DNA from 2 places in the Dyella japonica A8 genome. Region 2 is predicted to be linked to the other one. Evidence: predicted binding sites of a transcription regulator. Region 2 holds the regulator's gene; the other holds the start of a gene.
The links. Region 2 encodes FliA, which starts transcription of late flagellar genes. Its sites were predicted from a motif close to TAAAGTTTNNCNNNCNNNGGCCGATAA; they were not measured.

Region 1 (15,697 bases), 1.1 Mb from region 2:
CGGCGAGGTGCTGATCCGCGTGCAGGCGGCGGGCGTGAACCGCCCTGACGTACTGCAACGCGAAGGCAGTTACCCCATCCCTCCCGGCGCCAATCCGGTGCCGGGGCTGGAGGTGGCCGGCACGGTGGCCGCCCTCGGCGAGGGCGTCACGACGCACGCCATCGGCGAGGATGTTTGCGCACTTACCAACGGTGGCGGTTACGCGGAATACGCCGCCGTGCCCGCCGGGCAGGTGCTGCCGTTGCCCAAGGGTGTCTCCATGGTGGAGGCGGCAGCGATTCCCGAAACCTTTTTCACGGTGTGGGCCAACCTGTTCCAGCTCGGGCACGCGCGCCGCGGCGAGGTGGCCCTGATCCATGGTGGCACCAGCGGCATCGGCACCACCGCACTCATGCTGTGCCGCGAGTTCGGCATCCGCGCTTTCGCCACCGCCGGCGGCAGGGAGAAATGCGAAGCCATCCGCGAGCTGGGCGGCGAAGCGATCAACTACCGGCAGGATTCGTTCGTAGAGGTGGTGCTGGCCAACACCGAGGGACGCGGTGCTGATGTGATCCTGGACATCATGGGCGCCTCGTACTTCGCGGACAACCTCGCCACGCTGGCCCGCGATGGCCGCTTGTTGTTGATTGGCTTCCTCGGTGGTGGCATCGCGGCGCACGTGAATCTGCAGACGATCATGGCCAAGCGCGCCATCGTCACCGGGTCGGCCATGCGCCCGCGCTCGTCCCAGGAAAAGGCGGCCATCGCCGCCTCGCTGCGTGAACAGGTGTGGCCGGTGCTCGCGCAAGGGCGATGCCTGCCGCTGATCCACGCAACCTACCCGCTGGCGCGTGCCGCGGATGCTCATCGCGAAATGGAAAGCAGCCAGCACATCGGCAAGATCGTGCTGACCGTCTGACCCGAGAAGGGGAATCGTCAGGCGGATGCCAGCTGGGGACCGGACGGAATCGGCGTATGCCCGTGGGCGGCTTCCAGCCATTCGTCCATCTGGCGGCGGGCCTCGCGGATCTGCATCTCACCGGTGGGGTGGCGGCGCAACTGGGCGCGCAACAACTCGACCTCTTGCTGAAGCAGTGCGTTCTGCTCGGTCAGCTCATCGCAGGCGCGGGCTAACAGATCGTTGTCGCGATCCCATTCCATAAAGGCACCGCCAGATCCCGGTTGGGGAATCTACGTTGCCCCCGGTGCCGTTAACCGGTCGTGAGGCTTTGGGTAAGACTTTCGCGCCGTCTTGAACCTGCACGGGTGTACGCTGCAGACATGCTCCAGACACATGCACAACTTGAGCAGATGCTGGACGCACTGGATGAATCTGTACCACGCCTGTTACAGAACAAGCCCGCCCCAGGCGACTTCTGGGCAAGCTTCCTGAGCATGGCCCAGACCATCCAGCAACGCGCCGAACCCGGTGAACACGGCTGGGTATGCGATCGCCTGGACGCCATCCAGGTCAAGCATCACCTGGTACCGCCCGCCGACCAGATCTGACGCCGCGCAACGCATGCCTCAGTGACACACCAGCACAGGCGTGTCGCAACTGAGCATCACCTTGTGCGTCACACTCCCCAGCAGCACTCGCTCCAGGCCGTCGAATCCGCGCGACCCCATCACGATCAGGTCGCACTTGTGCTTGGCCGCGGCGGCGACAATGGCGACGTAAGGCCGTAGGTCGAACACGAATTCCGTCTCGCACGGCACGCTCAACGCGCTGGCGCGCTGCACGACCTCGTCGAGGTAAGCCTGCGCGCGGGCCTTGGCCGCTTCGCTGTAACAGCCGCGATGCTGCAGCAGCTCGGACATGAAGGACACCGTGGACAACGGCGGCAGTACATGGATGCTGAATATCTTTGCCTCCAGCCTGGCGGCCAGGGCGATGCCGGTATCCACCGCCCTTAGCGTGTACTCGGAACCGTCCACCGGCAGAAGGATATGCTTGAACATGGCCTGGACTCCCGTGACTTCCCTGGGCCAAGTTTAGTCCCGTGGCGTTGCCATGACGTGCACGGACATGCACCGGACCCATCTTCCGTGCGGCGGATTGACGCCACGCGCCCGCCCGCCCCGGCGCCCGGCCTAAGCTGCCCCATGCGCGCCGTGACAGGCCATGCACGGACGACGCGTCACGCTTCCCTCGGCGTTGGCAAACGCCCCTTCCGCCGCCCTTGCGGCTTCATGCGAGGAACCCATGTTCAAACACGTCCTCATCCCCGTCGATGGCTCCGAACTTTCCATGCGCGCCGCGAAAACCGGCATCGAACAAGCTGCGCTGACCAAGGGCAAGGTCACCGCCATCCATGTGATATCGCCCTTCCAGACCATCGCCTACATGGGCGCCATCCTGGCCGCCACCGAGTTCGCCTACAACGAAGAAGCCAAGGCCAACGGCCAGCGCTATCTCGACCAGGTGAAAGCACTGGCCGACGCCGCCGGCGTACCGTTCGAGGGCGTCGCGGAGTTCGGCGACCAGCCGTACGAAACCATCGTGCAGGCCTGCAAGGACAGGCACGCGGACCTCATCGTCATGGGCTCCAACGGCTGGCGCGGCATGACGCGTCTGCTGCTGGGCAGCGAAACCCACAAGGTGCTCCTGCGCGCCGATGTACCCGTCCTGGTCTGCCATTGACCCAGGCTGCGCTCCTGACGCCATACCCCCAGGAACGCAGCCGTGCCTCACCACCTGACGATGGCCGTTCGGCCCCTCACGGCCCTCAAAGACTCAGCTTCAGGTCCGCCACGTACGTACGCTGCGGAAACGGGTGGTACAGGTAGTACTTCTGGTTGGTGACGTTGTCGATGCCGAACGACGCCGCCAGGTGCTCGTTGATCTGGTAGTGCGCACGCGCGTCGAATACCGTGAAGGTGTCGAACGCGCCGAACACATGCGGCGTGTTGTCGGTGTTGTCCAGTGTCGAGTACTGCCTGCCGCTGTAACGACCCGCGAGGGTGAACGCCCACGCCGCATCGGGGCGGTACGTCGCCATCGCCGTGGCTCGCCAACGCGGCACATAGGGCGCATGCTTGCCTTCCGAGGTGGTGCCCGCGGCGCTGGCGAAGCTGGTGTTCGAGAGGATGGTCGAATCGACGAAGGTCACGCTGGCGGACAGATCCAGTCCTTTCACCAGTGCGTTGCTCTTCTGCATCACCAGCTCGACGCCTCGATTGCGCAGCTTGCCCACGTTGCTCACGAACGTTACCGGCACGGCCACGTTCGGCAGGGTCGAGGTCTGCGATATCAAGGCATTCCGCGTGTTCTCCTGGAACAACGATACGCGCACCACGCCCTGGTCGATCGCATGCTCCACGGCCAGCTCGCCGCTGCGTGCGGTTTCCGGCTTCAGGTTGGGGTTGGGCACGCTGTAGGTCGAGCCCGTCTGCACCAGTTGATACAGTTCACCCACGGTGGGGAAGCGTATCGCCTTGGCCAGCGAGCCCGTGATGCGCCAGTCGGGTGCCAGGCTCCACTGCAGCGTAGCCTTGGGCGAGAAACCATCGGCCTTTTCCACCGGCTGTTGCACGGCCGTCTTGCCGCTGAAGTTGTAGCCGTCGCTCGCCTTCCACCATTCGTAACGGCCGCCCACGGTGAGCAGCCAGGCAGGTGCCAGCTTCCAGGCATCCTGCAACCACAACGCCTGCGTCTGCGTCTTGCCGCGGCCCGCCGAATACAGCGTAGTGAGGCTGTCCGTGTCCCGCCAATCGCTCAGGTTGGTGGTGGGGTTGTTGAGCTTGTACTCATCCGCGTGCGCACCGGCGGACACTTCGTGCGCCCCGCCGTAACCCTGCGGCCGCCAGATCCCGGTGGCATCGGCGGTGGACCATTGCGTGCCCCCGTAGCTCGCCAGACGGCCGTTGGTGGCCAGCCCCGTGCCACTGGTGACGCCGGCCGGCTGCCACTGATTGTCCTTGAGGAAAGCGTAATGCGTCACCACGAACGAAGCGTCGTAGTCACCCTTGGTATCCGACTTCAGAGACAGGCCCTGCATCAGGTGATGCGCGCTGAGCCGATAGGTGTTGCTGGCGAACCCGGCTACCTTGCCGTAGGTCGGATCACCGGCGGCATCCGCCAGGTACGTATCCGTGCGCGACTGGCCGTGGTTGCTCCAGTAGCCCACCAGATAGCTTGCCCTCCACTGGGGCGTGATGTCGTAGGTCAGCTCGCCGTTGAGATCCAGCATGCGCGTATGCAGCAGGCCGCCCGCGCCATAGACGTTCGCCACCTGGCCGGTCTTGTTCAGCGCCGGAATCGTGCCTCTGGTGCCGGCCGGCGTGTTGTTGCCCGTGATGATCGACAACGGCTGGCTGAAGCTGTTCATCGCGCTGGCGCCAAAGAACCAGCCCAGCTTGCCACTGCGCCCACCGGCCGTAAGGCTGGTCTGGCTGGTGCTGTAGTCGCCGTGCGTGCCGTACAGGTCGAAGGACTGTACCGCCTCGGTCTGCTTGATGGTTACCTCGGTCTTGTCGGGCATGCGCGTCACGATATGCATGACGCCACCCATCGCGTTGCCCGCATACGCGGCGGAATACGGCCCGTACATCATGTCGATGTGGTCGACAGCCTCCGGCGAGGTCATGCCCCAGCGCGGCGCACCGATGGTGTTGTTGTTGGCGATCAACGCCGAGATCGGGATGTCATCGATATACACCAGCGTGCGCGCACTGGAGTTGACGCCCCAGGTACGCGTGGCAAGCACCGGCTGCGTATCGCCGTAGTTGCGCTTGCGGACGAACAGGCTGGGCAGGTATTTCGCCGCGTCTTCCACGTCCACCAGGTTCACGGTGGCCTCGACCTGCTCGGCGGGCACGGATACCACCGTGGCGGGAAAGCCCGGCGCGACCAGCTTCTGCGTGGCGGCGGAAACCTTCACCGGATCCAGGCTGGTCACCGTCTTGTCGGCGGCCGCGGGTTCCGGCGGATCGTCAGGCCCGCCCTGGGCCATGGCGATGGATGAAGCAAGCAACGTGAGCGGCAGCCCAAGGGCCGCCCCACGCAAAAAGGAAAAGCGCATGACATGAATTCCAGACTGTCCAGCACCGCTGGGCGGCGCATGGCGAAGGCACGGCAGGCACGGGCAACAGGCGCACCCACGCGACTCCACGCGTGTTCACGCCCATACCCTGTGTCGCCGTCGAAAGCAGTCAGTGGCGCACGACGTGCACGCCAGGCTGCATGAGCGTCATCCCGGCAGGATGGACGGTGGCCCCCGCGGATTTGCGCTGAGCACTGGCTGTGCGTGCCACGACGCAGGCGTGGACATGGCCGGTGCGATCACCGGCAAGGGGGTCGCCAGAAGAAGGGCGACGACTCCGCCCGAAAGCAGCGGCGTGTGCGAAAGCAGCACGCAGTAGCCGCAGTGATCCAGATGCTGGGCAGGATCGCCCGGCATATCGGGCGCAGGGGGCGTGCCTGGCGTATGCACCATGCCGGGCATATCCGGCATACCGGGCATGGCAGGCATGGACGAATGGTCGCCACCTTGCCCCTGCATGGCGCTTGCGTACGCCGGAGCCCAGCCCGGGAGGGCGCGCGAAATGGTCGGCGCGGCCACGAGCAGCCACATGGCGGCGATAGCCAGCCACGCAACAAAGCGCCGTGATGTCCTGCGTCGGATCAAACGTTTCCCCAACCCTTGAGTGGGCTCCAGACATCATCGCATGAGCGGAGCGTTCTGGCACCGCCCGTCAGGTGCGGCGTGGCGTCGCCCCGCGTAACTCAGCCTGCCGCTTTCTTGATGAGCGATGCCAGCGTCGCCTCATCGGCCGCCGTCAGCGCCGTCAGTGCGAAGGCCGTGGGCCACATGTGGCCGTCGTCAAGCGTCGCCTCCTGCATGAAGCCAAAGGTCGCGTACCGCGTCTTGAATTTTTCCGCGCTCTGAAAAAAGCAGACGACCTTGCCGTCCTTGGCATACGCCGGCATGCCGTACCAGAGTTTCGGCGAAAGCCCCGGCGCGTTGGCTTTGACGAGCGCATGCAGCCGTTCGCCCAGTGTGCGATCCAGCGCCGCCATCCCGGCGATTTTCGCAAGCACAGCGCCTTCGTCGTCCACCTTGCCGCCGCGCCGACGGCCGGGCGCGGAAGCCTTGAGCTCCTCGGCGCGCTCCTTCATGGCGGCCTGCTCCTCGACAGAGAACTTCCCGGCAGGTTTCTTTGCCGCCTTGCCGACCCTTGGGCTGCTCGACGCCTTTTTCCCGGACATGGGTACCTTCTCCGTTGCGACAAGTTTCCGGGGCCGATCCATCCCGGCCCATGCCCACCATCACTTGCTGGCGCTTTTGGCGGCTTTCGTCCGTGGCCGGGCGGGTGCGTTCTTCTTGAGGTTCGCGCGGTTGTAGGCAATCGCGGCGCGTACGAGTTGCTTCAGTGCGCGCTTGTCGATCTTGTCGCCCTCGTGGAAATCGATGGCCCGCCACTTACCGCCATCCAGCCCTGCATTGAACAGCCCGCCAGGATCATCCAGCTGCGCGCCGTGCATGAAGGTGATCTTCACTTTCTCCTTGTGCGCATTGGCCACCGCGATCATGCCGTCACATGACCACACCGGACTGCCCATCCATTTCCATTCCTCCATGATGCCCTTGTCGGCACCGAGCATGGTTTCGCGCAAACCGGCCAGCGTCTTGCCCCGCCAGTCCGTGATGCCTGCAATCAGCTGGTCGATGCGTTCTGACGGATTCATCGTGTCACTGCTCCTGGCATGCCTGAAGGGACGGGAACACGGCTTGGGGGTGCACCGCGCCAGCGCATACTGCCGCCACGCCGCGTGCGATACAAACCCCTTTCGTCACCCATCACGGTATTCAGAACACTCCCCGGGCTCCCCGGCGGCGTGCAAAAATTCCACACCCTGCACTACGCGCCTGCCTGGCGCTGGGCGGGCACACTCAAGGAAAACGCACGCATGACCACGCTGCTGCTGATTCGGCATGGCGAAGTGGAAGGCATCACCCCACCCACGTTTCGCGGCCGACTGGATCTGGCGCTGACCGAGAACGGCAGGCATCAGATCGCGCTCACGCGCGATCACCTCAGCCGCCACTGGAAGCTCGACGCGATCTACTGCAGTCCGCTGTCGCGCTGCGTACTTACCGCCGGCGGCATTGGCAGCGCCTTCGGCCTCGAAGGCGTCACGCAAGCCGGCTTGATCGACATCGATTACGGCAACTGGAGCAGCCTGCCGGTGGCCGACGTCGAACAACGCTGGCCGCACGAAGCCAGCTTCTGGAAAACCGCGCCGCACCGGTTCCGCATCCCCGGCGGCGAGTCGCTGCAGGAAGTGGCCGCCCGGGCGACTGACACGCTCGCCGCCATACTCGATGCCCATCCACAGCAGACCGTCGCCGTGGTCACGCACGACAGCGTGATCCGCGTGCTGCTCTGTCATCTGGCTGGGCTTCCGCTGTCCAGTTACTGGCTGTTCCAGCCATCACCCTGCGGAATAAGCGTGATCCACGCTGGCGATGGCTTCGCGATCCCGGCCATCAACCACACCCAGCACCTGCTGCAGCCCTGACACTTCGCGCCAAGCTTCCGCGCGGACCGGGATGAAACCGGGCGGAAACAACGAAGGCCCTGCATACCGGCAGGGCCTTCGTTTGTTGTGCACCTCAACGCGCCGCCGCTACCGATAAGGGAACCGCGCCGGGCCACCCGTCGCGATACCACTTGCTCATCCCATCATCGTGCCTGGCGCAGCACCGGTGCATTAGTGCCCTTTGCCCTTGGTCTTGGTCAGACCCTTGCCGTGGGACTTGTCGCGCGCCACGCCGCGCACTTCCGGCCCCACCTTCTCGTCGGCAGCCTTGGCGGACTTGGCTTCGGCGGATACGGCATCACCGTGCGCGTCGTGGTTCATCGACATGCTGGCCGGCATGCCGCCAGAGGCGCCCGGGCCGCCGCCACCGTGTCCATGCTGCGCCGACGCCATCAACGGCATGGCAAAGAGCGAAGCGACCAATGCAAGAGGAATGAGTTTGCGCATGACATGGCTCCTGTTCACGGAAAAGCACGGCGGCGTCTGCCGCGTGGGCGGTGAACGAAACATGGGCCCGGCGCGCCATACCGGCGATGAATGAAACGGCCCGGATTCCGATGCCCGGCATTTCCGTTCAGCACCGCTTTCTCTTCTGTCAGCGAACTGAAAGGCCGCAGCCGGCAGGCATTGGCCCGACGGCAAGGCTCTCGGGATCAGGCATGCGTGGCGCGGTCACGCCCTTCATGCTTGGAGCGATAAAGCGCTTCGTCGGCCCTTGCCAGTGCGGCATCGAAAGTTTCGCCTCGCCGCACTTGCGTCACGCCAAAGCTGGCGCTGACGCGTTCGAGGTTCGTATCGTGCGCGAACGCCTCCGGCACGGAGCAACGCAGGCGCTCGACCAGCGCCATGGCATCCGCCCGGGGCGTCTGCGGCAGCAACAGCACGAACTCTTCGCCACCGATGCGCGCCACCACGTCGTGCGCGCGCAGGCTGGTCTTGAGGTGTTGCGCGAAACGCAGCAGCACGTCATCGCCCGCCGCATGCCCCAGCCTGTCGTTGATCGCCTTGAAGTAGTCCAGGTCAACCACGACCACGGTCAGCGGTTCCGCCTTGCGCGCCGTACCCAGCAAGGCGCGGATGGCGTCTTCCACGCCGCGACGGTTAAGCAGGCCGGTCAGCGCGTCGGTGCGTGCCTGTTGCTGCAAGCCCTTCGCCAGGTCGGATGCCACGATCAGCAGCGTCATCACGCCGGTGCCGATCATGCCGGTCGGCGTACCGATGGAAAGCACAAGGATAAAGGCCTTGTCGCTGATGATGCCGCCCGGCCTGGCCAGCTCCGCCGCCACGCCCACGCTCATCGCGTATAGACCGTAGAAGATCATGATCCACCGCGCGAGCGCGCCGGTGCCACGCTTGTGCCACAGCGTGGCGACGATCCAGCCCACCATGTAAGCATCGCCAGTCGCCGTCAGGAGGCGCGAGGTGGCGCGCCACGTCTGCGAATGATCGATCCACTCCCAGAGAATCCATACAGTGAAGACCAGCCAGCCCGCCATGACGCCCCGGGATGAGCGCGACGCCCGCCGGCGGAATCCCCACGCCAGCAAGGCGAAGCTGGCCACCGACGCATGGCAGGCCAGCGTGGCGAACAACTCCACCTGACCTGGCCAGATCTGTCCCGCCGTGCGTAGGCCGTGGCCCACGGCGGCCGCCAGGAATGACCCGGCCCACAGCGCCGCGTGCCGCTCCAGCCCGAACCGTCGCCAGGCCACCAGTAGCGCAAGCCCGAACATCAGGCTGATGACGACGATGCTGCCCGAGGTAATGAGAGAGGAAAGCACGCGGCATCTCGGTGAGGGCGACGGGAACAACCGGCAACGCACACAGCGCCACCGCCGTGTGGCATGCGTGCACCAAGCCGGTATCGGCCACGACGTGGCTGGCTTTAGCGCCGCTAACAGAACCCCGCGAGATCCCAGCTCCGTCATTCCGGACTGCGCCGGAATGACGAATGCGAGATGTCACTGAGTTTTGTTTGCGGCTCTTACCAGCGCACCGGCAGCAGCGGACTTACGCTGCGCCGGCTATGGCCTGCAGCACCTGCCGACGCCCGTCGTCGAGTACCTCCTCGGCAAGTGCGGGTGCCGCCTCGGCCACCGCACGCGAGAGCACCAGCGAACCGACCATCTGGCTGAAAAGCGTCACCGCCTTTTTCCGCTTCTCCTGCGGGCTCTCGCCATCCATCAACGCGGCCAACTGGTCGATGTTCCACGACAGGCCGTGCGCATAGGATTGCCGCGCCTCCGGCCCCAGCCGCCGGACATCGCCCGCATATGCGGTCAGCGGGCAGCCCGATTCGATGTTGGCCAGGTGCTCGGTGGACAGGTACCACTCCGCGTATTGCCGCATGGGGTCCGCCGCCTTCGCATGCGCCGCGTCGAAGCCAGCGAGGAGCAGGTTCGCGCCGTCTTCCATCGCCTTGTCCATGGCGGCGGCCACCAGGGCGTCCTTGGATTTGAAGTGGTTGTAGAAGCCGCCCTGGGTGAAGCCGGCGGCCTTGGTCAGCTCCGACAGGCCCACATCAGCCACCCCGCGCTCGCGAAAGAGCTTCTCTGCCGCGGTGACGATGGCTTCTTTGTTTTCAATGGCTTGGCGCTTGGAGACACCCATATTCCTACTCCCATTCAACGGTTCAATGGCGGCCATCCGAAAAAACAATGGTGATCACCATTGACACGGGATTTCCGCAGGACCATCCTACATCACGTCAATGGCGGTCACCATTGTGTTTCAGGCCGACCCGCCGCCCAACCATCCGTCATCGAAGAGGACACGACCATGTCAAAGACCTCACCCGAACAGAACAAGGCCCTCGTCATCGAGGCTTTCAACACCTTGTTCAACCAGCGCGACTACGACGCCGCCGAGCGCTTCTGGTCCGACAAGTACATCCAGCACAGCGCGCATATCGAACCGGGCCGCGACGGCCTGTTCAACCTGGTGCGCAGCATCCCGGACACCCTGCATTACGAGCACGGCCTGATCCTGGCCGAAGGCGACTACGTGATCGTGCACGGGCGTTTCACTGGCCACGGCCGCCCGGCCGCGTGGATTGCCGCCGACGTCGTGCGCATGGAAAACGGCAAGCTTGCCGAGCACTGGGACGTACTGCAGGACGAAGCCACCCAAACGGAATCCAGGAGCGGCCTGCCCATGTTCGGCAACCGCTTTCCCGCCTGATCTTTAGCCAATCTGATCCCCATCCCAGGAGTATCGTCATGAAACTCAACGGCAACACCATCCTCATCACCGGCGGCGGCTCGGGCATTGGTCGCGCACTCGCCGAGGCACTGCACAAGCGCGGCAACAAGGTGATCATCGCCGGCCGTCGCCGCAGCCATCTCGACGCCGTCATCACCGCCAACCCCGGCATGGAAGCGGTGGAACTTGACATCACCGACCCGGCAAGCATCGAACGCGTAGCCACCAGGCTGGTCGCGGAACACCCGGAACTCAACGTGCTGATCAACAATGCCGGCATCATGCAGGCCGACGACGTGGCCGGAAAGATCGACGATGCCCTGCTTACCGCCACCATGACCACCAACGTGCTCGGCCCGATCCGCATGACCTCCGCGCTGATCGAACACCTCAAGCGCAAGGAACACGCCGTGGTGGCGTACACCAGCTCCGTGCTCGCCTTCGTGCCCATGGCGGTCACCGGCATCTATTCGGCTACCAAGGCAGCGATTCATTCCTACGTGTTGTCGCAGCGTTTCATGCTGCGCAACACCGGCGTGCGCGTGCTCGAGATCGCGCCGCCGTGGGTGCGCACCGAACTCATGAACAGCCAGGAGGCCGAACAGGCCATGCCGCTGGATCAGTTCATCGCTGAAACCATGACCGTGCTCGGCACCGACGCCGATGAGATCCTGGTCGAGGCCGCCAAGGGCTTCCGCGCCAATGTCGGCCCGGGCGAGCACGCGCTGGTCAACGGCTTCAACGAGCAGGCGCTTGCGTTGTTTGCCACGGCCTGACCAGAACGTCTCGCTACAGCAAAAAAAAGCCCCGGGAAAACAGCCCCGGGGCTCGTTCATGCACAGATGACGCTTAGAACTTCCAGACAAAGCCTCCGCGGAAGCCACTGTCCACCACGCGATGCCCCACCTGCCCGTTGTAGGCCAGGCTGACGTTCGCATGGCGGGTCACCGGCACGGACAGTCCCACATCCAGCACCATCACATCGCGGGCCAACGGCACGCCATCAACCGCAAACGCGTCGCCACCGGCAAGCCCCATCTGCGCCTGCGGGTTCACCTGTCCGAACGCATGACGCCAGCCCAGCATGGCGTGTGCATCGAACACATCGCCATTGAGCTGGAAGTGGGTCGCGGCGCGGGCGCCCAGCGTGCCGTAGGTCAAGGCATCATCGTCACCCTGCACACGCAGGGCAGCCGCTCCGCCATGCTCGGTGAAGCCATCGCTATGGAGGCGAACGTAGGCAGCCTGCGCAAACGGCTCCAGCGACATGCGCCGCCACTGCATGAGGTAACCGCCTTCGGCGAACGCCTGCTCCGTCGAGGCCTTGCCGTGCCCCAGCAGCTGCTCGCCGACCGTGCCGAAGGCCACGCCGCGCGTACTGTCGAAACTATGGCCGCTATAGGCGACGCCGCCGCGCAGACCCCATGCACCCCACTGCGAGCCGGCATACAGGCCGACGTGCGCATCGTCGCTGGCATCCGAACTGTGATGGCTCGCGGCCTGCAGCGACGTCTGCGTGTAGCCGCCCAGCGCGCCCACATGCGTGTACTCGCCCACTGGCATATCCGCGCCGATGACGAAACCACCCAGCGAACGCGATACAGCCGCCGCGTTGCCGTTGCTGTCGCGATGCCCCCATGAGCCCAGGAACTGCCCCCACCACGCCAGGCCATTCGCCGCCGACGCGTCGGCGCTGGACGCGCTCGGCGTGCCGCCGCCATCCAGCTGGCTCAGCCTTCCGTTCACGGCATCGCGAATGAAGTGGCTGTCTTCGAGGAAGGTGCCACGCGCGCTGGCGTGGATATCGCCCTGCAATTGATCGGCCGCGCTACGGATAGCCGCATCGCTGGGCAGGTTCGCCACCGCCGCGAAAATGGCGTTGTTCGCAGCCAGTGACTGCACGCCATTCAACGTCGACACTTCGTTGCGCGTGGCACCTACGCTGCCCAGGCTGCGGTTCTGCACCACATCCAGATAGACGTGCTGCGCGTCATACGCGGTGGCGATGCCGAGCACGGCGCTGAGCGTCGTGTTGCCACCCAGCGTGTACGTGCCGGTGACACCCTGATTCGCCGTAAGCACGGTGTAGCGCGCGCCCTTGGTGTAGAACTCGCCTGCCGGCGCCGGCCCCACGGTAAGCACCGCACCCTGCGCAAGGGCGGCCTGTCCGCCCACGACGATCTGGCTGGAGTCTCCCGGTTGGCCGGGGTTCGCCGGTGCCAGATAGTTCGAGCCGGCGGCCTGCAAGTAATTGCCTGTCACTGCGAAGCCAGGGCCCGTGGGCATGACGGTGCCGCTTACGCTGAGCGAGCCGCCGATATGGCCCTGCCCCGTCAGCAGGCCGCTGCTCACCACCGAACCGGCGATGCGCCCGCTGTTGGCGAGCCAGCCCTGATTGACCACCGAACCACCGATGCTGCCCGTGTTGCCGAGCACACCCAGGTTGAGCACGCCGCCGGCGAGGGAGCCGGAAAGATCCAGCTCACCCTGGGCGGCGATGCCCGTTGCCCCGGTATAGGTGTTCTGTCCGCTCAGCACTTCGCGCCCCGACGACACCACCAGGCCGCCACCGCCGCCGCTACTCAGGCCACCATCCGCCAACTGACCGGCGAAGTTGCCTGACGCATGCGTGAGCATCAGCACGTTGCCGCCCAGCTGCACCAGGCCCGCACCGGACAACGACGTGATGGTGGTGGCCTGCGATGCACGCGAGATGTCCAGCACGCCATCGATATGGACGTCCGAGGACGACGCGATGCTGCCCGGCCCGGCGATGCCCAGCCAGCCGGAGGGATTCACCACCGTCGCACCGGTATACGTATTGGTGCCGCTGAGGTTGACGATGCCACCGGCCGCCACCGTGAAGGGACCGGTGCCCGAAATCACGCCAGCCAGCCCCAGCGGCCCCATCGCGGACGTCACCGTAAAGCCGGTGGTGATGGCCGCATCCGTGACATAGAACGGCGTGTAGCCAGTGGCCTGATTCTGCAGGTCGTACATCACGGCATTGCGGAAAAAGAAGCCGATGCCGTAGATCGCGCCATTCGGGAACCCGCCATACGGCCCCACCGTCACCACGTTGGTGTAGTCGCCGCTGGAGTCGTCGCCCGTAAGCACGGAACTTGGCTGCGCCCCCGGCGCCACGCCCGTGGCCGTCAGGGTGATGCCCGGCACTTCATCGCCATTCGCATTGATATGCCCCGCCGCGGTTTCGCCCGAGAGCAGGCCCACGCCATTGTCGATCAGCATGATGTTGGGCGTGCCGGTATCGAACAACGTCGGCAGGCTGGCACTGCTGGTGGTCTTGCCGTCGCTCAACGCATACATGAACTGCGTGTCGAACTGATTGGCCGATGGTGCGCCGGAGAGTGCGAATGTGCCTTGCGCACCACCGATCCACGGCACCACGCTCAGGAACTGCGCGCGCAGCGCTGGCGTCAGCCCCAGAATCAGGCAACCGGAACCACAGTTGCCCGGCACACCCGCGCCACCGTTGGCTTCCACGATATAGCCGCTCTTGCTGAGCATGCCCGGCACGCCGTTGCCGAAATCACCTGCGCCCACGATGCCGTAGAACACGCCCTCTTCCGGTGCCACGCCATTGGCCAGGTTCTGCTGGAAGCCCGTGTCGATCTTCAACGTCACGCCATTGGCCGTACCCACCGGCGCGCCCGTGGCAGTGGACGTGACATAGGCGTAGTTGACCGCCACCGGCGCACCGCCCGGCGTCGCAAAGTTCGCCACCTGCGCGCCACTGGTGGAGTTGTAGAACTGCATGCTGGCCACCGTGGTGGAGGCCTGCAGGTAACCGTACGTGCCGTCGCCATAGAGATAGAACTGCAGCGGCCCCGTCGCCGTGCCCGCCTGCGTGGGGAACCATGCCGGCCCCGACCCGTGCAACGCGGTCAACCCCACATCGATGTTGAACGAATCGGAGCCTGTGTCGAACAGGTATTCCTGCGGCTGTGCGCCGTTGACGCCAACGTTGATGCCAAGCCGGTAGCCGAACTGTCCGCCACCGTAATTCTCTTGAATGATGTCCAGCGGAATGTCGCTGGTTTGTGCCCATGCCTGCGTGGAAAACGCGCACGCCAAAGCCAAGGCCAGTGGCCTGTATTGAATCTTCCTCACCCTCTCCCTCCATCCATCGTTTTATGGGCTGCCGGCTTCCTGCGGTTGGACGGCAGCTGGCCGTGCCGGCCCGGCCACTGCGATACGTCTCCCCGCAGCTATGACGGGCGAGTGACCTAAAACGGAAATGGATCACAGTACGGAGTGGTGGTGAATCAAGCGGCAAGAAAATGCGCCCGGCGCACACGCCTTGGAGCGATAGCCCGCGTTTCTTCCTTGCGATAGCCAGGCCGCGAAGCCGGCCGCCCTCGCGCGGCCACCCGTTTGACGAGCCCAGGAAGCAAAGCACGCCGTCCTTTCTTCTCCGCCAAACTTTAAGCCCGGCTTCGCTGCTCACCGGCTGCAGATGCCGCCGCGTCGCCGTCGCTCATGACGGCGCCTTGTACTTCCCTGGTCGAAACATTTGGAAGCGCTGCGAATCATCTACCGCGAAGTAGTCCGCTGGCCCACCACCTCTCAATATGGGCACGGAGGCGGCTGTGCTGTAGATGCCGTCGACCAGCAGCCGCTTGTCGATGTGCACGGCCACAACCTCACCAAGGACGAGCCACGTATCCACCAACGTTTCATCGGCGCCCTTCAACTGAATAAGTTGTGTCAATCGACACTCGAAGTTCACCGGGCTCTCGGCGACGCGAGGCGGCTTTACCAATGTCGACGGCGCATGGGTCAACCCGGCCAACTTGAATTCGTCAACGCCGGGAGCAGCAACGATGGAGGTCATATTCACCGCCTCCGCCAGCCCCCTGGTTGCCAGGTTCCACACGAACTGACCCGTTGCCTGGATGTTCCGAACACTGTCCTTCCAGCCCACGCTGGCAAATCCGATGATGGGCGGCA
Region 2 (15,697 bases):
AGCTCGGCGACGACTGGAACCTGATCAACCGCATCTCGTTCCCTATCGTCAGCGAACCGGTCAACAAGCACATCGGCGGCCTGTTCGGCGATACGCCGCAGCAGATCGCGCAGGACCCTCGCACGCAGTCCATCGTCAACGACCCCTACAGCCGCACCACGGGCCTGGGTGACATCACCTATGTGGGCCTGGTCGCCCCCTCGGAAACCAAGAAGCTGAGCAATGGCGGCGTGCTGGTGTGGGGCGTGGGCGGAACCGTCATGCTGCCCACCGCGAGTGAGGCCGTGCTGGGCACCGGCAAATACTCGGCCGGCCCCACCGCCGTGCTTGCCTACCTCGGTCCGGAATGGATTTTGGCCGTCTTTCCGCAACAGTGGTGGTCGTTCGCCTCCAGCAAGAAAGACCGCCCCAACGTGAACATGACCAATGTCCAGTACATCATCCAGCGAAAACTGGATGACGCCGGCAAGTGGCACATCGGTATGTCGCCCAACATCGCCATCAACTGGAATGCGCAGGGTGGCGGCAACAAGGTCAACTTTCCGGTGGGCCTTGGCATCAACTACTCGACCAAGCTGATGGGCGTTCCCATCAAGTACGGTTTTGAGGTGCAGTACTCCGTCATCCAGCAGTCGTCGATGCCGGGGGCACGCTGGAACTATCGCTTCGTCATCGTGCCGGCCGTGCCCAAGTTCCTGCTCTGAACAGAACGCCTCGCCAAGCCGGTGCGCACGTCATCCACGATGACGCGCGCACCGGGCTCCACCCTGGCCTGGCTAGAGCGAAATCGTCGCCGACAGCATCGCAGGGTTGCCCTGCGTGCGGTTCTTCACATCGAACTCGTGCAGCCAGCGCAGCGAAAATTCGACCTGGCCGCCCTGCCACTTCTTCAGGTAGTTCACCATGGGACCCAGCGACACAGCGCGTCCCTTGAAGCCATTCAAACGATCGGCGAGCGGGCCGGTGTCCTTGTCGATCTGATAGATCCATCCACCCACGGCCCCAATGCCCCAACCCGTGGGAAAGCGCTGCACCAACAGCGAATCGAGATGGAACACCGAGCCATTCTGGTAGTCGGTGGCATTGTCCTTGGTATAGAAATCCACACCGGCCGTCGTGCTCCATTCCAGCGAGCCTTGGCTGAACAACTGCGTGTAGCCCACGGTGGGGGTGAACACCCAGGTATTGAGGCTGGCATTGGCCAGCCGCCCCTTGGTGTAGCTGCCCGTCGGGGCCTCGATGTACAGCGCCAGCGACAGGTGCTGCGTCTGGCTGAAATGGTGGCTGGCGATGATGGGCACGAACGTCATGTCGTACAGGCCGGTCGTGCTGTCGTGCACGCTGCGATGGAACTGCCCCAGGTCCAGGTCCGCGGTCGCCCCCACGTAGGCGAACGGCAGGTCGACCATCGAGGCGAAATTCCACGATGACGGCTTGGTGTTCCAGATATACATGCCCACCGCCGAGAAGAGCTGGAACTCCGCCCTGATGCCCAGCGACGAACCACCACCGGTCAGCGGGACTTCCTTCGAACCGCTGATGTCACCCTTGTAGTACGCATAGCCCAGCTGCCAGTTCCACCCGGACGCAGGCGGTACCAGCCCGGAGTACGAAGCGGCCTGCAGGCCGGTAATCGAACGTCCGACACCGCCTTCTGTCGCGTGCGCCGGAAGGCTGCCGAGAATGGCCAGGACAAGGAAACCCGAGAGAAGTCGCTTCATACAATGATCGCCATTGGCAATGACAGGAAACGCCAGATGCTTGCGTCAGGTAACCCCGACTACACAGTCAGCGTGGCCGTCTGTGCGATGGCGAACAAGCGAAAATCCACCTATGTGGATTACGTATAAATACGGAAACCTCGCGGCAGTTTCATGCCATGAAAAGGAACCGGCGACGCGCCGATACCCTTGGGGCCTGCTTACGATTTCCGCCTGCCCCGCGCAGTGCGCCGATGCACTACGGCGACCCACGATGTCGACGGCGTGATGCCGTCGTCCGGGGCTTAGGCCACAGCGGCACCGCTCTCGGGAATGCGCGCAATGGCTTGTTGCGCGGCCTGCTCCAGCGACCTCACCACTTCATTGACGTCCGCGTTGGCGGGTAGCGCGGTCTCGACCGTCGCCAACGGTTCGGGGAACAGCACGCCGACGATGCACGCGCCCGGAATGCGGGCACGCACCATAGCCACTGCATCGTCGAAAGCGCCCTGCTCGGCGGCGGGGTTGGCACTCACCACATAGACCATCGACACCGCATTGGGCGTCGCATCCGGATGCGGCTCCGCGTCGAAGGCAGTGAAATCATCGATGGAAAGATGGCGTGCATCGATGTGCAGGTCACGCAGGATGCGCGTGAGCAGCTCGGCGGACAGATCGTTGGCAACCGAGCCCAGCCCCAGGCACAACACCACCGAGCCGGCCGGAACGGCAAGCGGCCCCTGCCAGCGACCGTAAGCCTCCTCGCGATGCAGGCGCAGGCTGCGGCCGATGCTCGCGTCCTCCAGCACGGAGGCACGCCGGCGCCAGCGCGTCCACTTGCTCTCGTGGCTGTCCAGCGCTTCCACCACGGTCACGATGGTGCGTTTCACCGAGGTCTGCTGCACCGTACTGATCGCACCGGCCCCAAGATCAACGCGCGCCAGTTGCAACGCCGGCAGCAACACCGCATCGCAATAGGCGGCAAAGCTCTTGCGCTTCAGGAAGTCGCGCGCCTCGCTGAGGATCTCGTTCGCATCGCCCGACAACGCGCGCTGGTACACGCGCTGCGGCATGGTCAGCGCGGGCGCGTCGCCAAGCAGCACGTTGAGCAGGTCCAGCGCCTTCACGTGCCGGCCGGCCACCACCAGGCAAAGGGTCAGCGGCGTGGACATGAGCAGGCCCACCGGCCCCCACAGCCAGCTCCAGAAGATCGCCGCCACCACCACCGCCAGCGGCGACAGGCCGGTGGTGTGCCCGTAGAGAAAGGGCTCGATCAGCTGCGACACCACGATCTCCACGAACAGGTAGAGCACGATCGTCATCGCCAGCAACGACCAGCCCGGCGCCACCGCCGCCGCGAACAGGCTCACCAGGGCCGCCACCAGCCACACGCCGATGTAAGGCACGAAACGCAGGGCTGCCGTGAGGGCGCCCCATAGCGGCGCGCTGGGCACACCGATCACGGTGAGGCCCAGCCAGATCGCCACGCCGACACTGAAGTTCACCGAGAAGGTGGAGATGAAGAAGCGCGACAGGCGTTCGCCCGCGTCGTTGATCGCCGCCGTGGTGGCGCGCAGGTCGGTGCCACCCGCCAGCCGGATGAAGCGATCGCGCAGGGACTCGTGCTCCAGCAACACGAAGATCAGCACCACCAGCACGATGCCCGCGGTTTCCAGCGGCACCCACGCGGTGGACAACACGCGCGTCAGCAACGCCAGTGGCGGAGAGGATGTCTTGCCCGGTGCCTGCGCTGGCTTGGCTTCGGCCGGCGCGTTGGTGAGGTAGGGCGGCGCCACGAAGGCCGGTGCGGCCGTGCCGGCGGGTGCCGGCGCGGCGCCCTGCCCACCGCCGTCGATCACCTTGCCCAGTTCGCCCTGGAGGAAATCCAGCCGCCCCAGCGTCTCCTCGCGCAGCGATTTCACCTTGGTGCGGATGGTCACTTCGTACTGCGGCAGGCTGCGCGCCACGTGCACCACCTGGGTGCCGATCATGGTGGCCAGGCCGGAGACCACGACCACCAGCGCCAGTACGGCGATCAGCACTGACGCGCCGTGGCCCAAACCGACGCGACGGGACAGGCGCACCCACGGCGCCACCAACAGGCTGAGAAACACCGCCAGGACGATCGGCACCAGCACCTCCCGCCCGAAGTACAGCAGTGCCAGCACGCAGGCCGCGGCGACGATGACGACCGCGCGCTGGCTGGCCGAGGCGGCAGGCGATGCGGGGGCTTGCGACGACATGGGCGGCTCCTATCCATCGCGGCACGGGCGGGGCAGACGGATGGCCCCGGGGGTGCCGCAAGGATAGCCTCGACCGGTGACGGATGGATCAGGCCGCCTCGTGCTCCAGCGGCAGGCGGCACAGCCGACGAACGTCGAGCAAGGCCACGAAGCCGTTCGGCGAGGGCAGTACGCCCTGCACGGGGTCATCCTCGCGCGCCGCGCCGCCGGGCAGCGGTGGCGCAACGTCGGCCGCCTTGGCCGACAACAGGTCGCCAATGGCATCCACGCGGATGCCCACCAGGTGCGGACCGTGCGAGAGCATCACCAGGCGCACCTGGAACGGGTCCACCCGCCCTTCCTCGTCGAGTCCGAGGCGACGCCGCCCGTCCAGTACCGGCACGATGCGTCCGCGCAGATGGCGAATGCCCAGCAGGTCAGCGGCCGCACCCGGCACGGGCGTGAGCTCGCCGTCGCGCAGTACTTCGCTCACCTGCGTCAGCGGCGCGGCATACCACTGCCCGCCGATGCGGAAGGACAGCCAGTCCTCGGTGTTGTGTCCCTGGGTCATGACACGCTCTCCCCTGCTCTGGTCTTGGCGACCGGTACGACGAATATGCAATTCACGGGCCATGCTCGGGCGAGCTCACGCGCGCGCCGCCGACGCTGATGGCACCGGCGGCGACATCGGGCAGGGAAACCTGCGGCGCAAGATCCGGCCGCGCATCGCCGTCCTGTTGCGCGGTGCGCACGGGTCTGGCGAGGATGACCTTGTTCACCGGCGCGTCTTCCACCGGCTTGGGCGCCACCACTTCCACGATCGGTGCGGACTTGCCGGCTGCCGGTGCCACCGCGACCACGGCAGCGGGCGCTGCGGGCGCTGCCGACACGGACGGCGCGGGCGCACCGCGATCGTCCGCCGTCAGCTGGCCGTTCTGAAGGTCGTTGAGGAAGCGCTTGGGCGCGTCCTCTTCGCTCAACACCACGATCAACACGCGGCGATTGTGGTTACGACCGTCCGCCGTGGTGTTGTCGGCACTGGGCCGGTACTCGCCCCAGCCCATGATGCCCAGCCGCGACGGATCCACACCCTGCTCGGAGAACAGTCGCGCCACGCTCGCGGCGCGCGCGGCGGACAGCTCCCAGTTGGACGGATACAGCGCGGTATTGATGGGACGGTCATCCGTATAGCCCTCGATGCGCACCGCATTGGGAAACGGCTTGAGGATGGACGCCATGTTGTCGAGGATGTCGTTCGCCTCGGGCGAGAGCCTGGCCGCGCCGCTGGCGAACAGGATGTCGGTGCGCAGCTCGATCTCCAGCCACGACGTGGTCTTGCGCACGATCACCATCTGCTTGTCGATCAGGGGCTGCAACGCGCGCTGCACCTGGTCGCGGATCGATTCCAAGTTGCGCTTCTCCTGTGACTCCGAGCCCGAGCGCGAATCCGCGACACGCACCAGTTGCGGGCGCGCTGGAATCGGCACGCTCACCGGGGTGGTGGCAGCGCCCGGCCGGGACTGCGGTGACGCAATGGCCGGATCGACGTTGTGCGGCTGCGCACGCGTCTGCGGCATCGCGGCGATCACGTGGCTGGAGCCGTTGAACGCCTCGATGATGGAGTTGGACATCACGCGGTACTTGCCCTCGTTCACCACGGAGACCGCGTACATCACCACGAAGAAGGCCAGCAGCAGCGTCATCAGGTCGGCATAGGGGATCGCCCATGCCTCGTGGTTGACGTGGTCCTCGTGATGTTTTTTCTTCCTGGCCACGATGCTGCGCCCGGTTACGCCAGGTAGCCTTGAAGCTTGGCTTCGATCTGGCGCGGGTTGGCGCCTTCGGCGATCGCGACCAGGCCTTCGATCAGGATTTCGCGCATCTGCGTCTGCTTGTGGATCAGCGCCTTCAAGCGGGCCGACATCGGCAGCATCAGCAGGTTGGCCAGCGCCACGCCGTAGATGGTGGCCACGAACGCGGCGGCGATGCCGTGGCCGAGCTTGCTCGGGTCGGCCAGGTTCTGCATCACCGCCATCAGGCCCATCACCGCGCCGATGATGCCCATGGTCGGCGAGAAGATGCCGGCGTTCTCGAATACCTTCGCACCGGCCAGGTCGTGATGCTCGCGCGCGCCCACTTCCACTTCCAGCACGCCGCGGATGGCCTCCGGCTCGCTGCCGTCGACCAGCAGTTGCAGGCCCTTGCGCACGAACGTGTCGCTTTCCGAATCGATCTGCGGTTCCAGGCCCAGCAGGCCCTGGCGGCGCGAAATCTCGCTCCAGCCCACGATGCGGCTGATCAGGTCCGATGGCTGATGCTGCGGCGGCTTGTACACCAGCGGGAACATCGACATGGCGTGCTTGAGCACCTTGCCGGAGTTCTGCACCAGCAACGCGGCGATGGTGCCCAGGAACACAATGACGAACGCGGCCGGGTTCCACAGCGCTTCCACGCTGGAACCCTTGAGGACGGTGCCGACGATGATGACGATGAACGCCAGGATCGTGCCGATGAGACTTACCAGGTCCATGGTCAGCTATTCACACGCAGAGTGGGGAGGAGTTGACCGTCTGCGCCGGACAAACCGGCCAGATCCATCACCAGCGCCAGACGGCCGTCGCCGGTAACCGTCGCACCCGCCACGGCGGGCACGCCTTCGAACAGGGGACCGAGCGGTTTCACCATCACGTCTTCGCGGCCGATCACCTCGTGCACCAGGCAACCCAGGCGCATGTGGCCGATGTGCAGCACCACCACGTGACGGCCCGACGGGCCTTCCACGCCGACCCAGCCGCCAAGGTCTGCCAGCGCCAGCGCGCGACCGCGATGCGAGGCCACGGCGCGGCCGTCGAGCTGTTGCTGCTGGCCCGGCGCCAGCTCGAACACCTCGTCCACGTTGCTCAGCGGCAGCGCGAGCAGGCGCGCTCCCACGCGCACCATCAGCACGCGCTGGATCGCCAGCGTCAGCGGCACGGCCAATTCCAGCGTGCTGCCCTTGCCCAGCTGTGAGCGCACGGAAAGCGTGCCGCCCAGTTCCACCACGCGCGTCTTCACCACGTCCATGCCCACGCCACGACCGGAGATGTCGGAGACGGTGGCCGCCGTGCTGAAGCCGGGGCGGAAGATGATTTCGTAGCATTCGTTCTCGGTAAGGCGCGAGGCCTGCGCCTCGTCCATCAATCCTTTCTCCACCGCCTTGCGGCGCAGGACCTCGGGATTCATGCCGCGCCCGTCGTCGGACACGGTGATAACGATGCGCTCGCCGCGCTGACTCGCACCCAGCGTCACCTTGCCCTTGCGCGGCTTGCCGGCGCGCTCGCGTTCTTCCGGCATTTCCAGGCCGTGGTCGAGCGCATTGCGGATCAGGTGCACCATGGGGTCGGCAAGCGCCTCGACCAGGCTGCGGTCGAGATCAGTGCCCTCGCCTTCCTGCACCAATTCCACGTCCTTGCCGAGCTGGCGCGACAGGTCGCGAACGATGCGCGGAAAACGCTGGAACAAGCGGCCGACCGGCTGCATGCGCATGCCGAGTACGGCGTTCTGCAGGGCGTCGGCGACGCGATCCAGTTCCGTGGCGGCCAGTTCGAGCGTTTCGTCGCCGTTCTTGGCCGCGAGGCTCAGCAGGCGATTGCGCACCAGCACCAGTTCACCGGCGCGGTGCACGAGTGCATCGAGGCGCGCGGTGTCCACGCGCACGGTGTTTTCCGGCGCAGGGGCTGCGGCCTTTGCCGAAGCAGCGGGCGCCGGCGCGGGAGCGGCCACCGGTGCGGATGCCTGCGTGCCCGGCACGCCACCCTTGCCATGGAGATTGTCGAGCAGCGACTCGAATTCGTCGTCGGAAATCGTGCCGGCCGTGGTGGCCGCCGCCGGCGCTTCCACCGCACCGGGCATGCCGCCCTTGCCGTGCAGATTGTCCAGCAAGGCCTCGAATTCGTCGTCGGTGATGCTGCCCGAGGACGATTCCGCCGCCGGTGCGCCCGGTGCGCCACCGGTGCCATACAGGCTGTCCAGCAGGGCCTCGAATTCCGAATCGTCAATGGTGCCGTCACTGGGCGGCGGCGCCACCGGCGGAGCGACGGGCTTGGGCACCGGCTTGGGAGCCGCCGCACCGGGCATCAAGCGCTGCAGCAGCGCCTGCGGCGGCATCGCCATCGGCTGGCCACCGGCCAGCGCGGCCATCATGTCGTTGAGCAGATCCAGCGCTTCGAGCAGTGCGTCCATGCGCGCGGCATCGAGCAGCAGCTGCCCGTTGCGCGCCACGTTGAGCAGGTCCTCGGCGTGATGGCACAACTGCACCATCGGCTCGATGGCCAGAAACCCTGCGCCGCCCTTCACCGTGTGGAACGCGCGGAACACGGCGTTCAGCAGCTCGGCGTCGCGCGGCGAGCCTTCCAGCCCGATCAACTGTTCACCCAGGCGCTGCACCAGCTCCCCGGCTTCCACCAGGAAATCGTTGCGCAGCTCGCTGTCCAGCGTGGGATCCATCAGGCGTGTGTCCTTGGTGCTTGTTCATGAACCCGGCATTGCTTCACCGTCATTCCAGCGAAAGCGGGAGGCGCTTCATCAACAGCCGGATGGCTGGTCATCCAGTGACTTTCACGCCATGCCAAAGTCACTGGATCCCCGCTTTCGCGGGGATGACGGTGAGGAAGTAGCCGCCATACCGAGATCATGACCAGGCTCTTAGAAACCGAATTCGCTCAGCAGGCGATCCGCCTCGTCCTGGCTGGTCACCTTCACCGGGCCCGCGGCGGCTTCACCCGTTGCCAGCGCGCCGGTCAGGCTCACCAGTTCCAGCAGCGAGTTCTCCACGCTGCCGATGAAGTTCACGACTTTCTTGATGCGCTGGCCGGACAGGTCCTGCCACGACTGCGCCACCACGAAATCGGCCATGCCTTCGCGGTATTCGTTGGCGAACGACTGCGCCTGCGTGGCCAGCACGTGGGCAACGTCGCCTTCGCTCGTGCCCTCGATCACCGCGCTGGCGTTGGCGGCCAGCGTCTCGGCCTGCGGGCGCATGCGCTCGGCGAAGTCGAGCGTGCGGTGCGCGGCCTGCGAGCTCATTTCCAGCACGTCCTGCAGGTGCTTGCGCGCGTCGGCGACGCTGCCCGGCACGCCTTCCTGCGCGAGGTCGCCGCCCAGGCGGCGCACGGCATCGTGCAGGTCGCGGGCCAGCAGGCCCAGGGCGCGGAACAGGCGCTGCTCGCGCTGGCGTACCAGCACGTCGAGCGCCTGTTCGAAGGCAGCACCGTCGGTGCTGTTGAGAAGATCGTGCAGTTCCTGCGGCATCGATTCGCCGGCTAGCAGGGAGACTTGTGCGTTCATGCGTTGGCTCCGCTGGCGGCCAGGCGTTCGAAGATCTTGCTGAGTTTTTCCTGCAGGGTGACGGCGGTGAACGGCTTGACGATGTAACCGTTCACGCCCGCCTGCGCGGCGGCGATGATCTGGTCGCGGTTGTTTTCCGCGGTGACCATGAGCACCGGCATGCCCTTGAGCGAAGGCTCGGCGCGGATGGCGCGCAACAGGTCGATGCCCGTCATGTTGGGCATGTTCCAGTCGGTCACGACCATGTCGAAGGCGTTGTTGCGCAACATGGTCAGCGCGTTCTCGCCGTCGTCGGCTTCCTGGATCAGCGTATTGCTGAAACCGAGCTCGACCAGCAGGTTGCGAACGATGCGCCGCATGGTGGAAAAGTCGTCCACCACGAGGATCTTCATATTCTTGTCCAAACGCTTTCTCCGCTGCGCGTCACTTGGCTAGATGTGGTTGCTGAAACGACTGCTTGTACTGGGCGCCAACCCGATGGCCGCCGCGCTGCGAGAACCGAGAGCCCGTCTCTTCCGCTCCGGCGATCGCGCCCGTGTTACATGCCTTTCGTTCCCTTGCGTTGTTTCGCTGACCTCTCGGCCTGCCCCTCATGCCAACCGCTCATGCGCGCACGCAAGCGCACGATGGCCTGGCCGTGGATCTGGCACACGCGCGACTCCGTCACACCGAGCACCGCGCCAATCTCCTTGAGGTTCAGCTCTTCCTCGTAATACAGGGACATCACCAGCTGCTCGCGTTCCGGCAGACTGCCGATGGCCTCCACCAGCGCCTCGCGCATGCCTTCGTGCTCGACGCTGTCGGCCGGGCTGAGGCTGTCGCCGTCGACCACGTCGAACGCCGCGCCACCGTCCGCGTCGTCCGGCGCGGAGAGGCTGAGCAGGCGCGCGCTCGCGGCATCCGCCAGCACCTGGTGATATTCCTCGGCACCCATGCCCAGTCGCCGCATCACTTCGGCGTCATCGGCATCCGCACCGGTTTCGATTTCAATCTGACGAACGACCTCCGCCATTTCGCGCACTTTTCGATGCACCGACCGTGGGGTCCAGTCGGTGCGCCGCAATTCATCGAGCATCGCGCCACGGATGCGGATACCCGCAAACGTCTCGAAGCTCGCGTTCTTGCCGGTGGTGAAATTGCGGGCAGCCTCCAGCAAACCGATCATGCCGGCCTGAATCAGGTCGCTGACGTCCACGCTGGGCGGCAGGCGACCCATCAGGTGATAGGCGATCCTGCGTACCAGGGGCGCGTGCTGGCGAACCAGTTCGTCGGCACTCTGCCGCTGCAGCTGCAGATATTCGGAAGCCACGCTCATGTCACCACCCCGTCGCTACTGCGGCCTGCCTGCTGAAAAAGGCGATGCGGTCCAGGCCCAGTCGCTCGGGTTCACCCCATGTATCGACCGCACCCGCCAATTGCTTGAATGCCTGCCCCGAACGGCTCGACGGCCACAGATCCACCACCGCGCTCTGGCGGCGGATGGCCTGCTTGAGCCGTTCGTCGTGCGGGACATGCCCCATGAATTCCAGCGCCACGTCCAGGAAGCGGTCGCACACCCGTGCGAGCTTCTGGTGCAACTGCTTGGCCTCGCCCAGGTTGCGCACCATGTTCGCCACCATGCGGAAGCGGCGCACGCCGAAATCGCGGCTCAGCACCTTGAGCAAGGCGTAGGCATCGGTCAGCGAGGCCGGCTCGTCGCACACCACCACCACCACGTCGTCCGCCGCCGCGGCGAACATCGCCACGTTGTCGGACAACCCGGCGGCCGTATCCACCACCAGGTAGTCCGGCGGCGTGATCAGATCGTCGAAGGCACGGATCACCGCCGCGTGCTCGCCGGCACCGAGCTGGGCAAGCCGGCGCGTGCCCGAGCCGGCCGGCACGACCTTCAGGCCGTGCGGCGCGGGCATCAGCAGCTCGTCGATGGTGCAGCTGCCGTCCAGCAGGTGGCCAATGTGGCGCGTGGGCGTCAGGCCCAGCAGCACGTCAATGTTGGCCAGGCTCATGTCCGCGTCGAGCAGGATCACCTGGCGCCCTTCCCTGGCGAGCGCCATGCCCAGGTTCACCGATACGGTGGTCTTGCCCACGCCGCCCTTGCCACCGGCGACCGCGATGGCGCGGCAACGCTTGCGCGGCGCCACCCCGCTCAGTCCATAGGCCTGGTCCTGCACCGGCGCCTGCCGGCTATGTCGTTCGGTCAGCGCACGCAACATGCTCTCCAACCCCATCGCCTGGTTCATTGCGAAAACACCGCTCATGCGCTTGCCACCGCTAGTCCGAAACGATCCGCCATGACCATGTCATCCGCCGCCGTGTTGCCCTTGAGCACCTGCGCGGCACGGCACACCAGCACCCGCGCATCGGCGGTGGCGATGTCCTCCGGCACGCGCTGGCCGTCGGTGATGTAATCGAGCGCGAGACGGTGACGGATCAGCACCGACAGCGCGCCGCCGAGGCTGGGGGCCTCGTCGAGTTTGGTGAGGATGCAGGCGTGCGGCTGCACCGGCAGGTAGGCGCGCACGGCCTCGTCCAGCGAGGAGGCGTGCGCGTTCGCCGCCAGCACCAGGCAGGCGCGCAGGTCGCCACCGTTGCGCAGCACGTCCAGTTGTTCCGCCAGGCGCGGATCGCCACCGGCGAGGCCGGCGGTATCCACCAGCACGGTGTGATGGCCGCGCAGCAGCTCCAGTACGTGGCGCAGGCTGTCGGCGTCGTAGGCGGGATATACGCGCACGCCGAGCAGGCGGCCATAGTGTTCCAGCTGCGCCGCCGCGCCGATGCGGTAATGGTCGGTGCTCACCAGCGCGACCTGCGATGCGCCATGGCGCATCACCGCGCGCGCGGCGAGCTTGGCGATGGTGGTGGTCTTGCCCACGCCGGTGGAACCGACCAACGCGGTGACGCCGCGACGCTCGGATTGGTCGCGCGGGCTGATCGACAGGCTGCGGCTCAACACGCCCAGCGGCAGGTAACGCGCCTGTTCGGCGTTGATTTCGACGGGAAGCTCGCCCACCAGCTGGCGCGCGACGTCCGGCTCGATACCCAGGCGGGTCATCTCGCGCAGGATGCGGGCACGCATCGGCTGGCGGCGCTCCATGTCGTTCCAGATCAGGCTCGACAGCTGCGTCTCCAGCAGGTCGCGCAGGCTGCCCAGTTCGGCGCGGACACGTGCGGTGTCCTGCAGGGCGCGTTCGAGCAGCGGGTGGATCGAGGCCGGCACGTCGGCGGCATCGCCCGCGTGCGCCGCTTCGGTCATCGCGGGCTTTGGCTCGACGGCCCGGCTGGCCGGGGTGACCGGGGCTTCCACGGTCCGGACCACGGACGCTTCGGCCACCGGTTCCACGCGGGGCGGCATGGCGCGGCGCGAGAGCGACACCGTCACGCCTTCGTCGTCGCGACGGCTGGCCGTCGGCAGCGGCGGCGGCGTGACGTCGGAACGTCGCGCGGCAACCGTCTTCATCTCGACAGCCGGCGCGGGAGCGACGGCGCGGTTTTCCACTTCCAGCGGGGCGCCGTGGCGTGCCGCTTCGCGAACCAGGGCTTCGTCGAAATCGACAGCGGCGATGATCTCGATGCCGTCATCCATCCGGCGGGTGGACAGGATGACCGCATCCGGCCCCTGGTCCTCGCGCACCGCACGCATGGCCTGGCGCATGTCAGGGGCCACGAAACGCTTGATCTTCATGCCTTGTGGCTCCGCGACACGGTGGCGAGCAGTGCGTGGCCCGAACGCACGGCCATGCCTTGCATGCCGTTCGCCGCAGCCCCCGAAAGCCGGCTTGTTGCGCCTTCGCTACGCATCCCTCATTCCTTCGCTCGTCTGTTCGTTTAACGGCCCAGCGCCTGCACCAAACGCACTCGGCGGTTGTCCGGCACTTCGTTGTAGGCCAGTACGTGCAGGTTCTGTGCCACATGACGGGTGAAGCGCGCGAGCCACGGACGGAGCTGCGGCGCGACCAGCAAAACCGCCGGTTCGCCGCTCATTTCCTGCTTGCGGGCGGCGTCGGCGACACCCTGCTGCAGGCGGTCTGCCAGGCCCGGTTCCACCGCGGCGCCCGCCACGCCGCCATTGGCGAGCGATCCCATGAGGATCTGCTCCAGTTCCGGCGCCAGCGTGATGACCGGGATCTCCGTGCCCAGCCCCGAGATCTCCTGCACGATCTGGCGCCCCAGCGCCACGCGCACGGCGGCCGTGAGCGCGCCGGGATCCTGACTCTGGCCGGCGTGTTCCGCCAAGGATTCGACGATGGAGCGCATGTTGCGGATCGGCACCCGCTCGGCCAGCAGGTTCTGCATGACCTTGACCACCACACCCAGCGACAGACGCTTGGGCACCAGATCTTCCACCAGTTTCGGCGCGGTCTGGGCCAGGCGGTCCAGCAACTGCTGCACGTCCTGGTGGCTGAGCAGCTCGTGCGCGTGGCTCTGCAGGATGTGCGAAAGGTGCGTGGCGATGACGGTGGCCGGGTCGACCACGGTGTAGCCCAGGCTCTGCGCGGTCTCGCGCTGGCCCGGCTCGATCCACAGGGCCTCCAGGCCAAACGCCGGATCGCGCGTGGGAATGCCCTGCAGGCCGTCCTGCACGCGGCCGGGGTTGATCGCCAGCAGGCGATCGTTGTGCACCTCGGCCTCGCCCATCGGCACGCCCATCAGGGTCACGCGATAGGTGTTCGGGCCCAGGTCCAGGTTGTCTCGGATATGCACCGCCGGCACCAGGAAGCCCATCTCCTGCGACAGCTTGCGGCGCACCGACTTGATGCGGCCCATCAGCTCGCCGCCCTGGTGCGTGTCCACCAGCGGAATGAGTCGATAACCCACTTCCAGCCCCAGTGGATCAACGCTGGCGACGTCTTCCCAGCCCAGCTCCAGGCGCTCCGTCGGGGGGGCGGCCGGCGGCGGCACGTCGGCGGCGGCCTTGGCTACGCGTTCCTGCGCCTCACGCTCGCGCTTGATCATCAGCCACGCGGCGCCGCCGCAGGTGCCGCCCAACAGCAGGAAGGCGATGTTCGGCATGCCCGGGATCAGGCCCATCACGCCCAGCACCACGCCGGCCACGGCCAGTGCGCGCGGCTGGCCGAACAGCTGGCCTACCAGCTGCTTGCCCATGTCGGTGGACTTGGACACGCGCGTAACGATCACGGCAGTGGCAATGGACAGCATCAGCGACGGCACCTGCGCGACCAGGCCATCACCGATGGTGAGCAGCGTGTACGTCTTGGCTGCCTCGCCGGCGGAAAGGCCGTGCTGCAGGATGCCGACGAAGAAGCCGCCGACGATATTGATGATCAGGATCAGGATGCCCGCCGTGGCGTCGCCACGCACGAACTTGGAGGCACCGTCCATCGAGCCGTAGAAGTCCGCTTCCTCGCGCACTTCCTGGCGACGCTCGCGTGCCTGTTCCTGGTTGAGCAGGCCGGCGTTGAGGTCGGCATCGATGGCCATCTGCTTGCCGGGCATGGCATCCAGGGTGAAGCGCGCCGTCACTTCGGACACGCGCGTGGCGCCCTTGGTCACCACTACGAAGTTGATGATGGTGAGGATGGCGAACACCACCAGGCCCACGGCGAAGTTGCCGCCGATGACGAACTCGCCGAAGGCCTCGATCACCTTGCCGGCCGCGCCGGGACCGTCATGGCCGTGCAGCAGCACCACGCGGGTGGAGGCGATGTTCAGCGCCAGTCGCAGCAGGGTCGCCATCAGCACCACGGTGGGGAACGCGGCGAATTCCAGCGGGCGCATCACGTAGATCACCGCCAGCAGGATCACCAGCGACAGCGCGATGTTGAAGCTGAAGAGCATGTCGAGGATGAAAGGCGGCAGCGGCAGCATCATCATCGCCAGCGCGGCGAGCATGATCACCGGCGCGCCGAGTCCGCGGCGGCCAAGGGACTTCAGATTGCCGAGGGCAGTAGCGTTGGCCATGGTGTTTCCGTCAGAACTTGTAGGGACCCATCAGGTCCGGATCGACATCGGGTTGCGGCGCCGTCGGCGGCGGCTCGCCGCGCGACACCGCCTGCTTGAGCTGGAACACGTACGCGAGCACCTGCGCCACGGCGACGTAGAGCGTCGAAGGAATCTCGCGATCGAGCTGGGTGGTGGCATACAAAGCGCGTGCCAACGGCGGCGCTTCCACCACGGGAATACGATGACTGGAGGCGACCAGGCGGATCTGCATGGCCAGTTCGTCCATGCCCTTGGCGATCACACGCGGTGCGCCCATGCGGCCTTCGTCATAGCGCAAGGCCACGGCGAAGTGCGTGGGGTTGGTCACCAGCACGTCCGCCTTGGGCAGCTCCTGCATCATGCGCCTGCGCGCCATCTGGAACTGCATCTGGCGAACGCGCGCCTTGAGCTCGGGGTTGCCGTCGCTCTCCTTCGCCTCATCCTTCAGTTCCTGGCGCGTCATGCGCAGGCGCTTGGTGTGGTCGAACTTCTGGTACAGCGCATCCGCGC

Region 1: a site for FliA is predicted at 9,387-9,413, ahead of HY57_RS13685 (GGDEF domain-containing protein). Genes of this name have one in related genera too.

The regions. Positions count from the first base shown of each region.
Region 1 covers NZ_CP008884.1:3,265,565-3,281,261, forward strand. Annotated here, with positions in the region: gene HY57_RS13630 (NAD(P)H-quinone oxidoreductase) at 1-898, shown strand, start outside; gene HY57_RS13635 (hypothetical protein) at 916-1,140, opposite strand; gene HY57_RS13640 (hypothetical protein) at 1,261-1,488, shown strand; gene HY57_RS13645 (universal stress protein) at 1,507-1,941, opposite strand; gene HY57_RS13650 (universal stress protein) at 2,186-2,623, shown strand; gene HY57_RS13655 (TonB-dependent receptor) at 2,709-5,003, opposite strand; gene HY57_RS20935 (DUF2946 domain-containing protein) at 5,172-5,621, opposite strand; gene HY57_RS13665 (iron chaperone) at 5,708-6,190, opposite strand; gene HY57_RS13670 (DUF1801 domain-containing protein) at 6,251-6,670, opposite strand; gene HY57_RS13675 (histidine phosphatase family protein) at 6,893-7,504, shown strand; gene HY57_RS13680 (hypothetical protein) at 7,697-7,972, opposite strand; gene HY57_RS13685 (GGDEF domain-containing protein) at 8,179-9,306, opposite strand; gene HY57_RS13690 (TetR/AcrR family transcriptional regulator) at 9,536-10,171, opposite strand; gene HY57_RS13695 (nuclear transport factor 2 family protein) at 10,304-10,705, shown strand; gene HY57_RS13700 (SDR family oxidoreductase) at 10,744-11,502, shown strand; gene HY57_RS13705 (autotransporter outer membrane beta-barrel domain-containing protein) at 11,576-14,857, opposite strand; gene HY57_RS13710 (flavin reductase family protein) at 15,225-15,697, opposite strand, start outside.
Region 2 covers NZ_CP008884.1:4,366,570-4,382,266, forward strand. Annotated here, with positions in the region: gene HY57_RS18570 (hypothetical protein) at 1-704, shown strand, start outside; gene HY57_RS18575 (SphA family protein) at 777-1,721, opposite strand; gene HY57_RS18580 (AI-2E family transporter) at 2,006-3,943, opposite strand; gene HY57_RS18585 (chemotaxis protein CheW) at 4,032-4,493, opposite strand; gene motD (flagellar motor protein MotD) at 4,546-5,697, opposite strand; gene HY57_RS18595 (flagellar motor protein) at 5,712-6,452, opposite strand; gene HY57_RS18600 (chemotaxis protein CheA) at 6,455-8,407, opposite strand; gene HY57_RS18605 (protein phosphatase CheZ) at 8,606-9,247, opposite strand; gene cheY (chemotaxis response regulator CheY) at 9,244-9,651, opposite strand; gene HY57_RS18615 (RNA polymerase sigma factor FliA) at 9,786-10,562, opposite strand; gene HY57_RS18620 (P-loop NTPase) at 10,564-11,487, opposite strand; gene flhF (flagellar biosynthesis protein FlhF) at 11,502-12,929, opposite strand; gene flhA (flagellar biosynthesis protein FlhA) at 13,073-15,166, opposite strand; gene flhB (flagellar biosynthesis protein FlhB) at 15,177-15,697, opposite strand, start outside.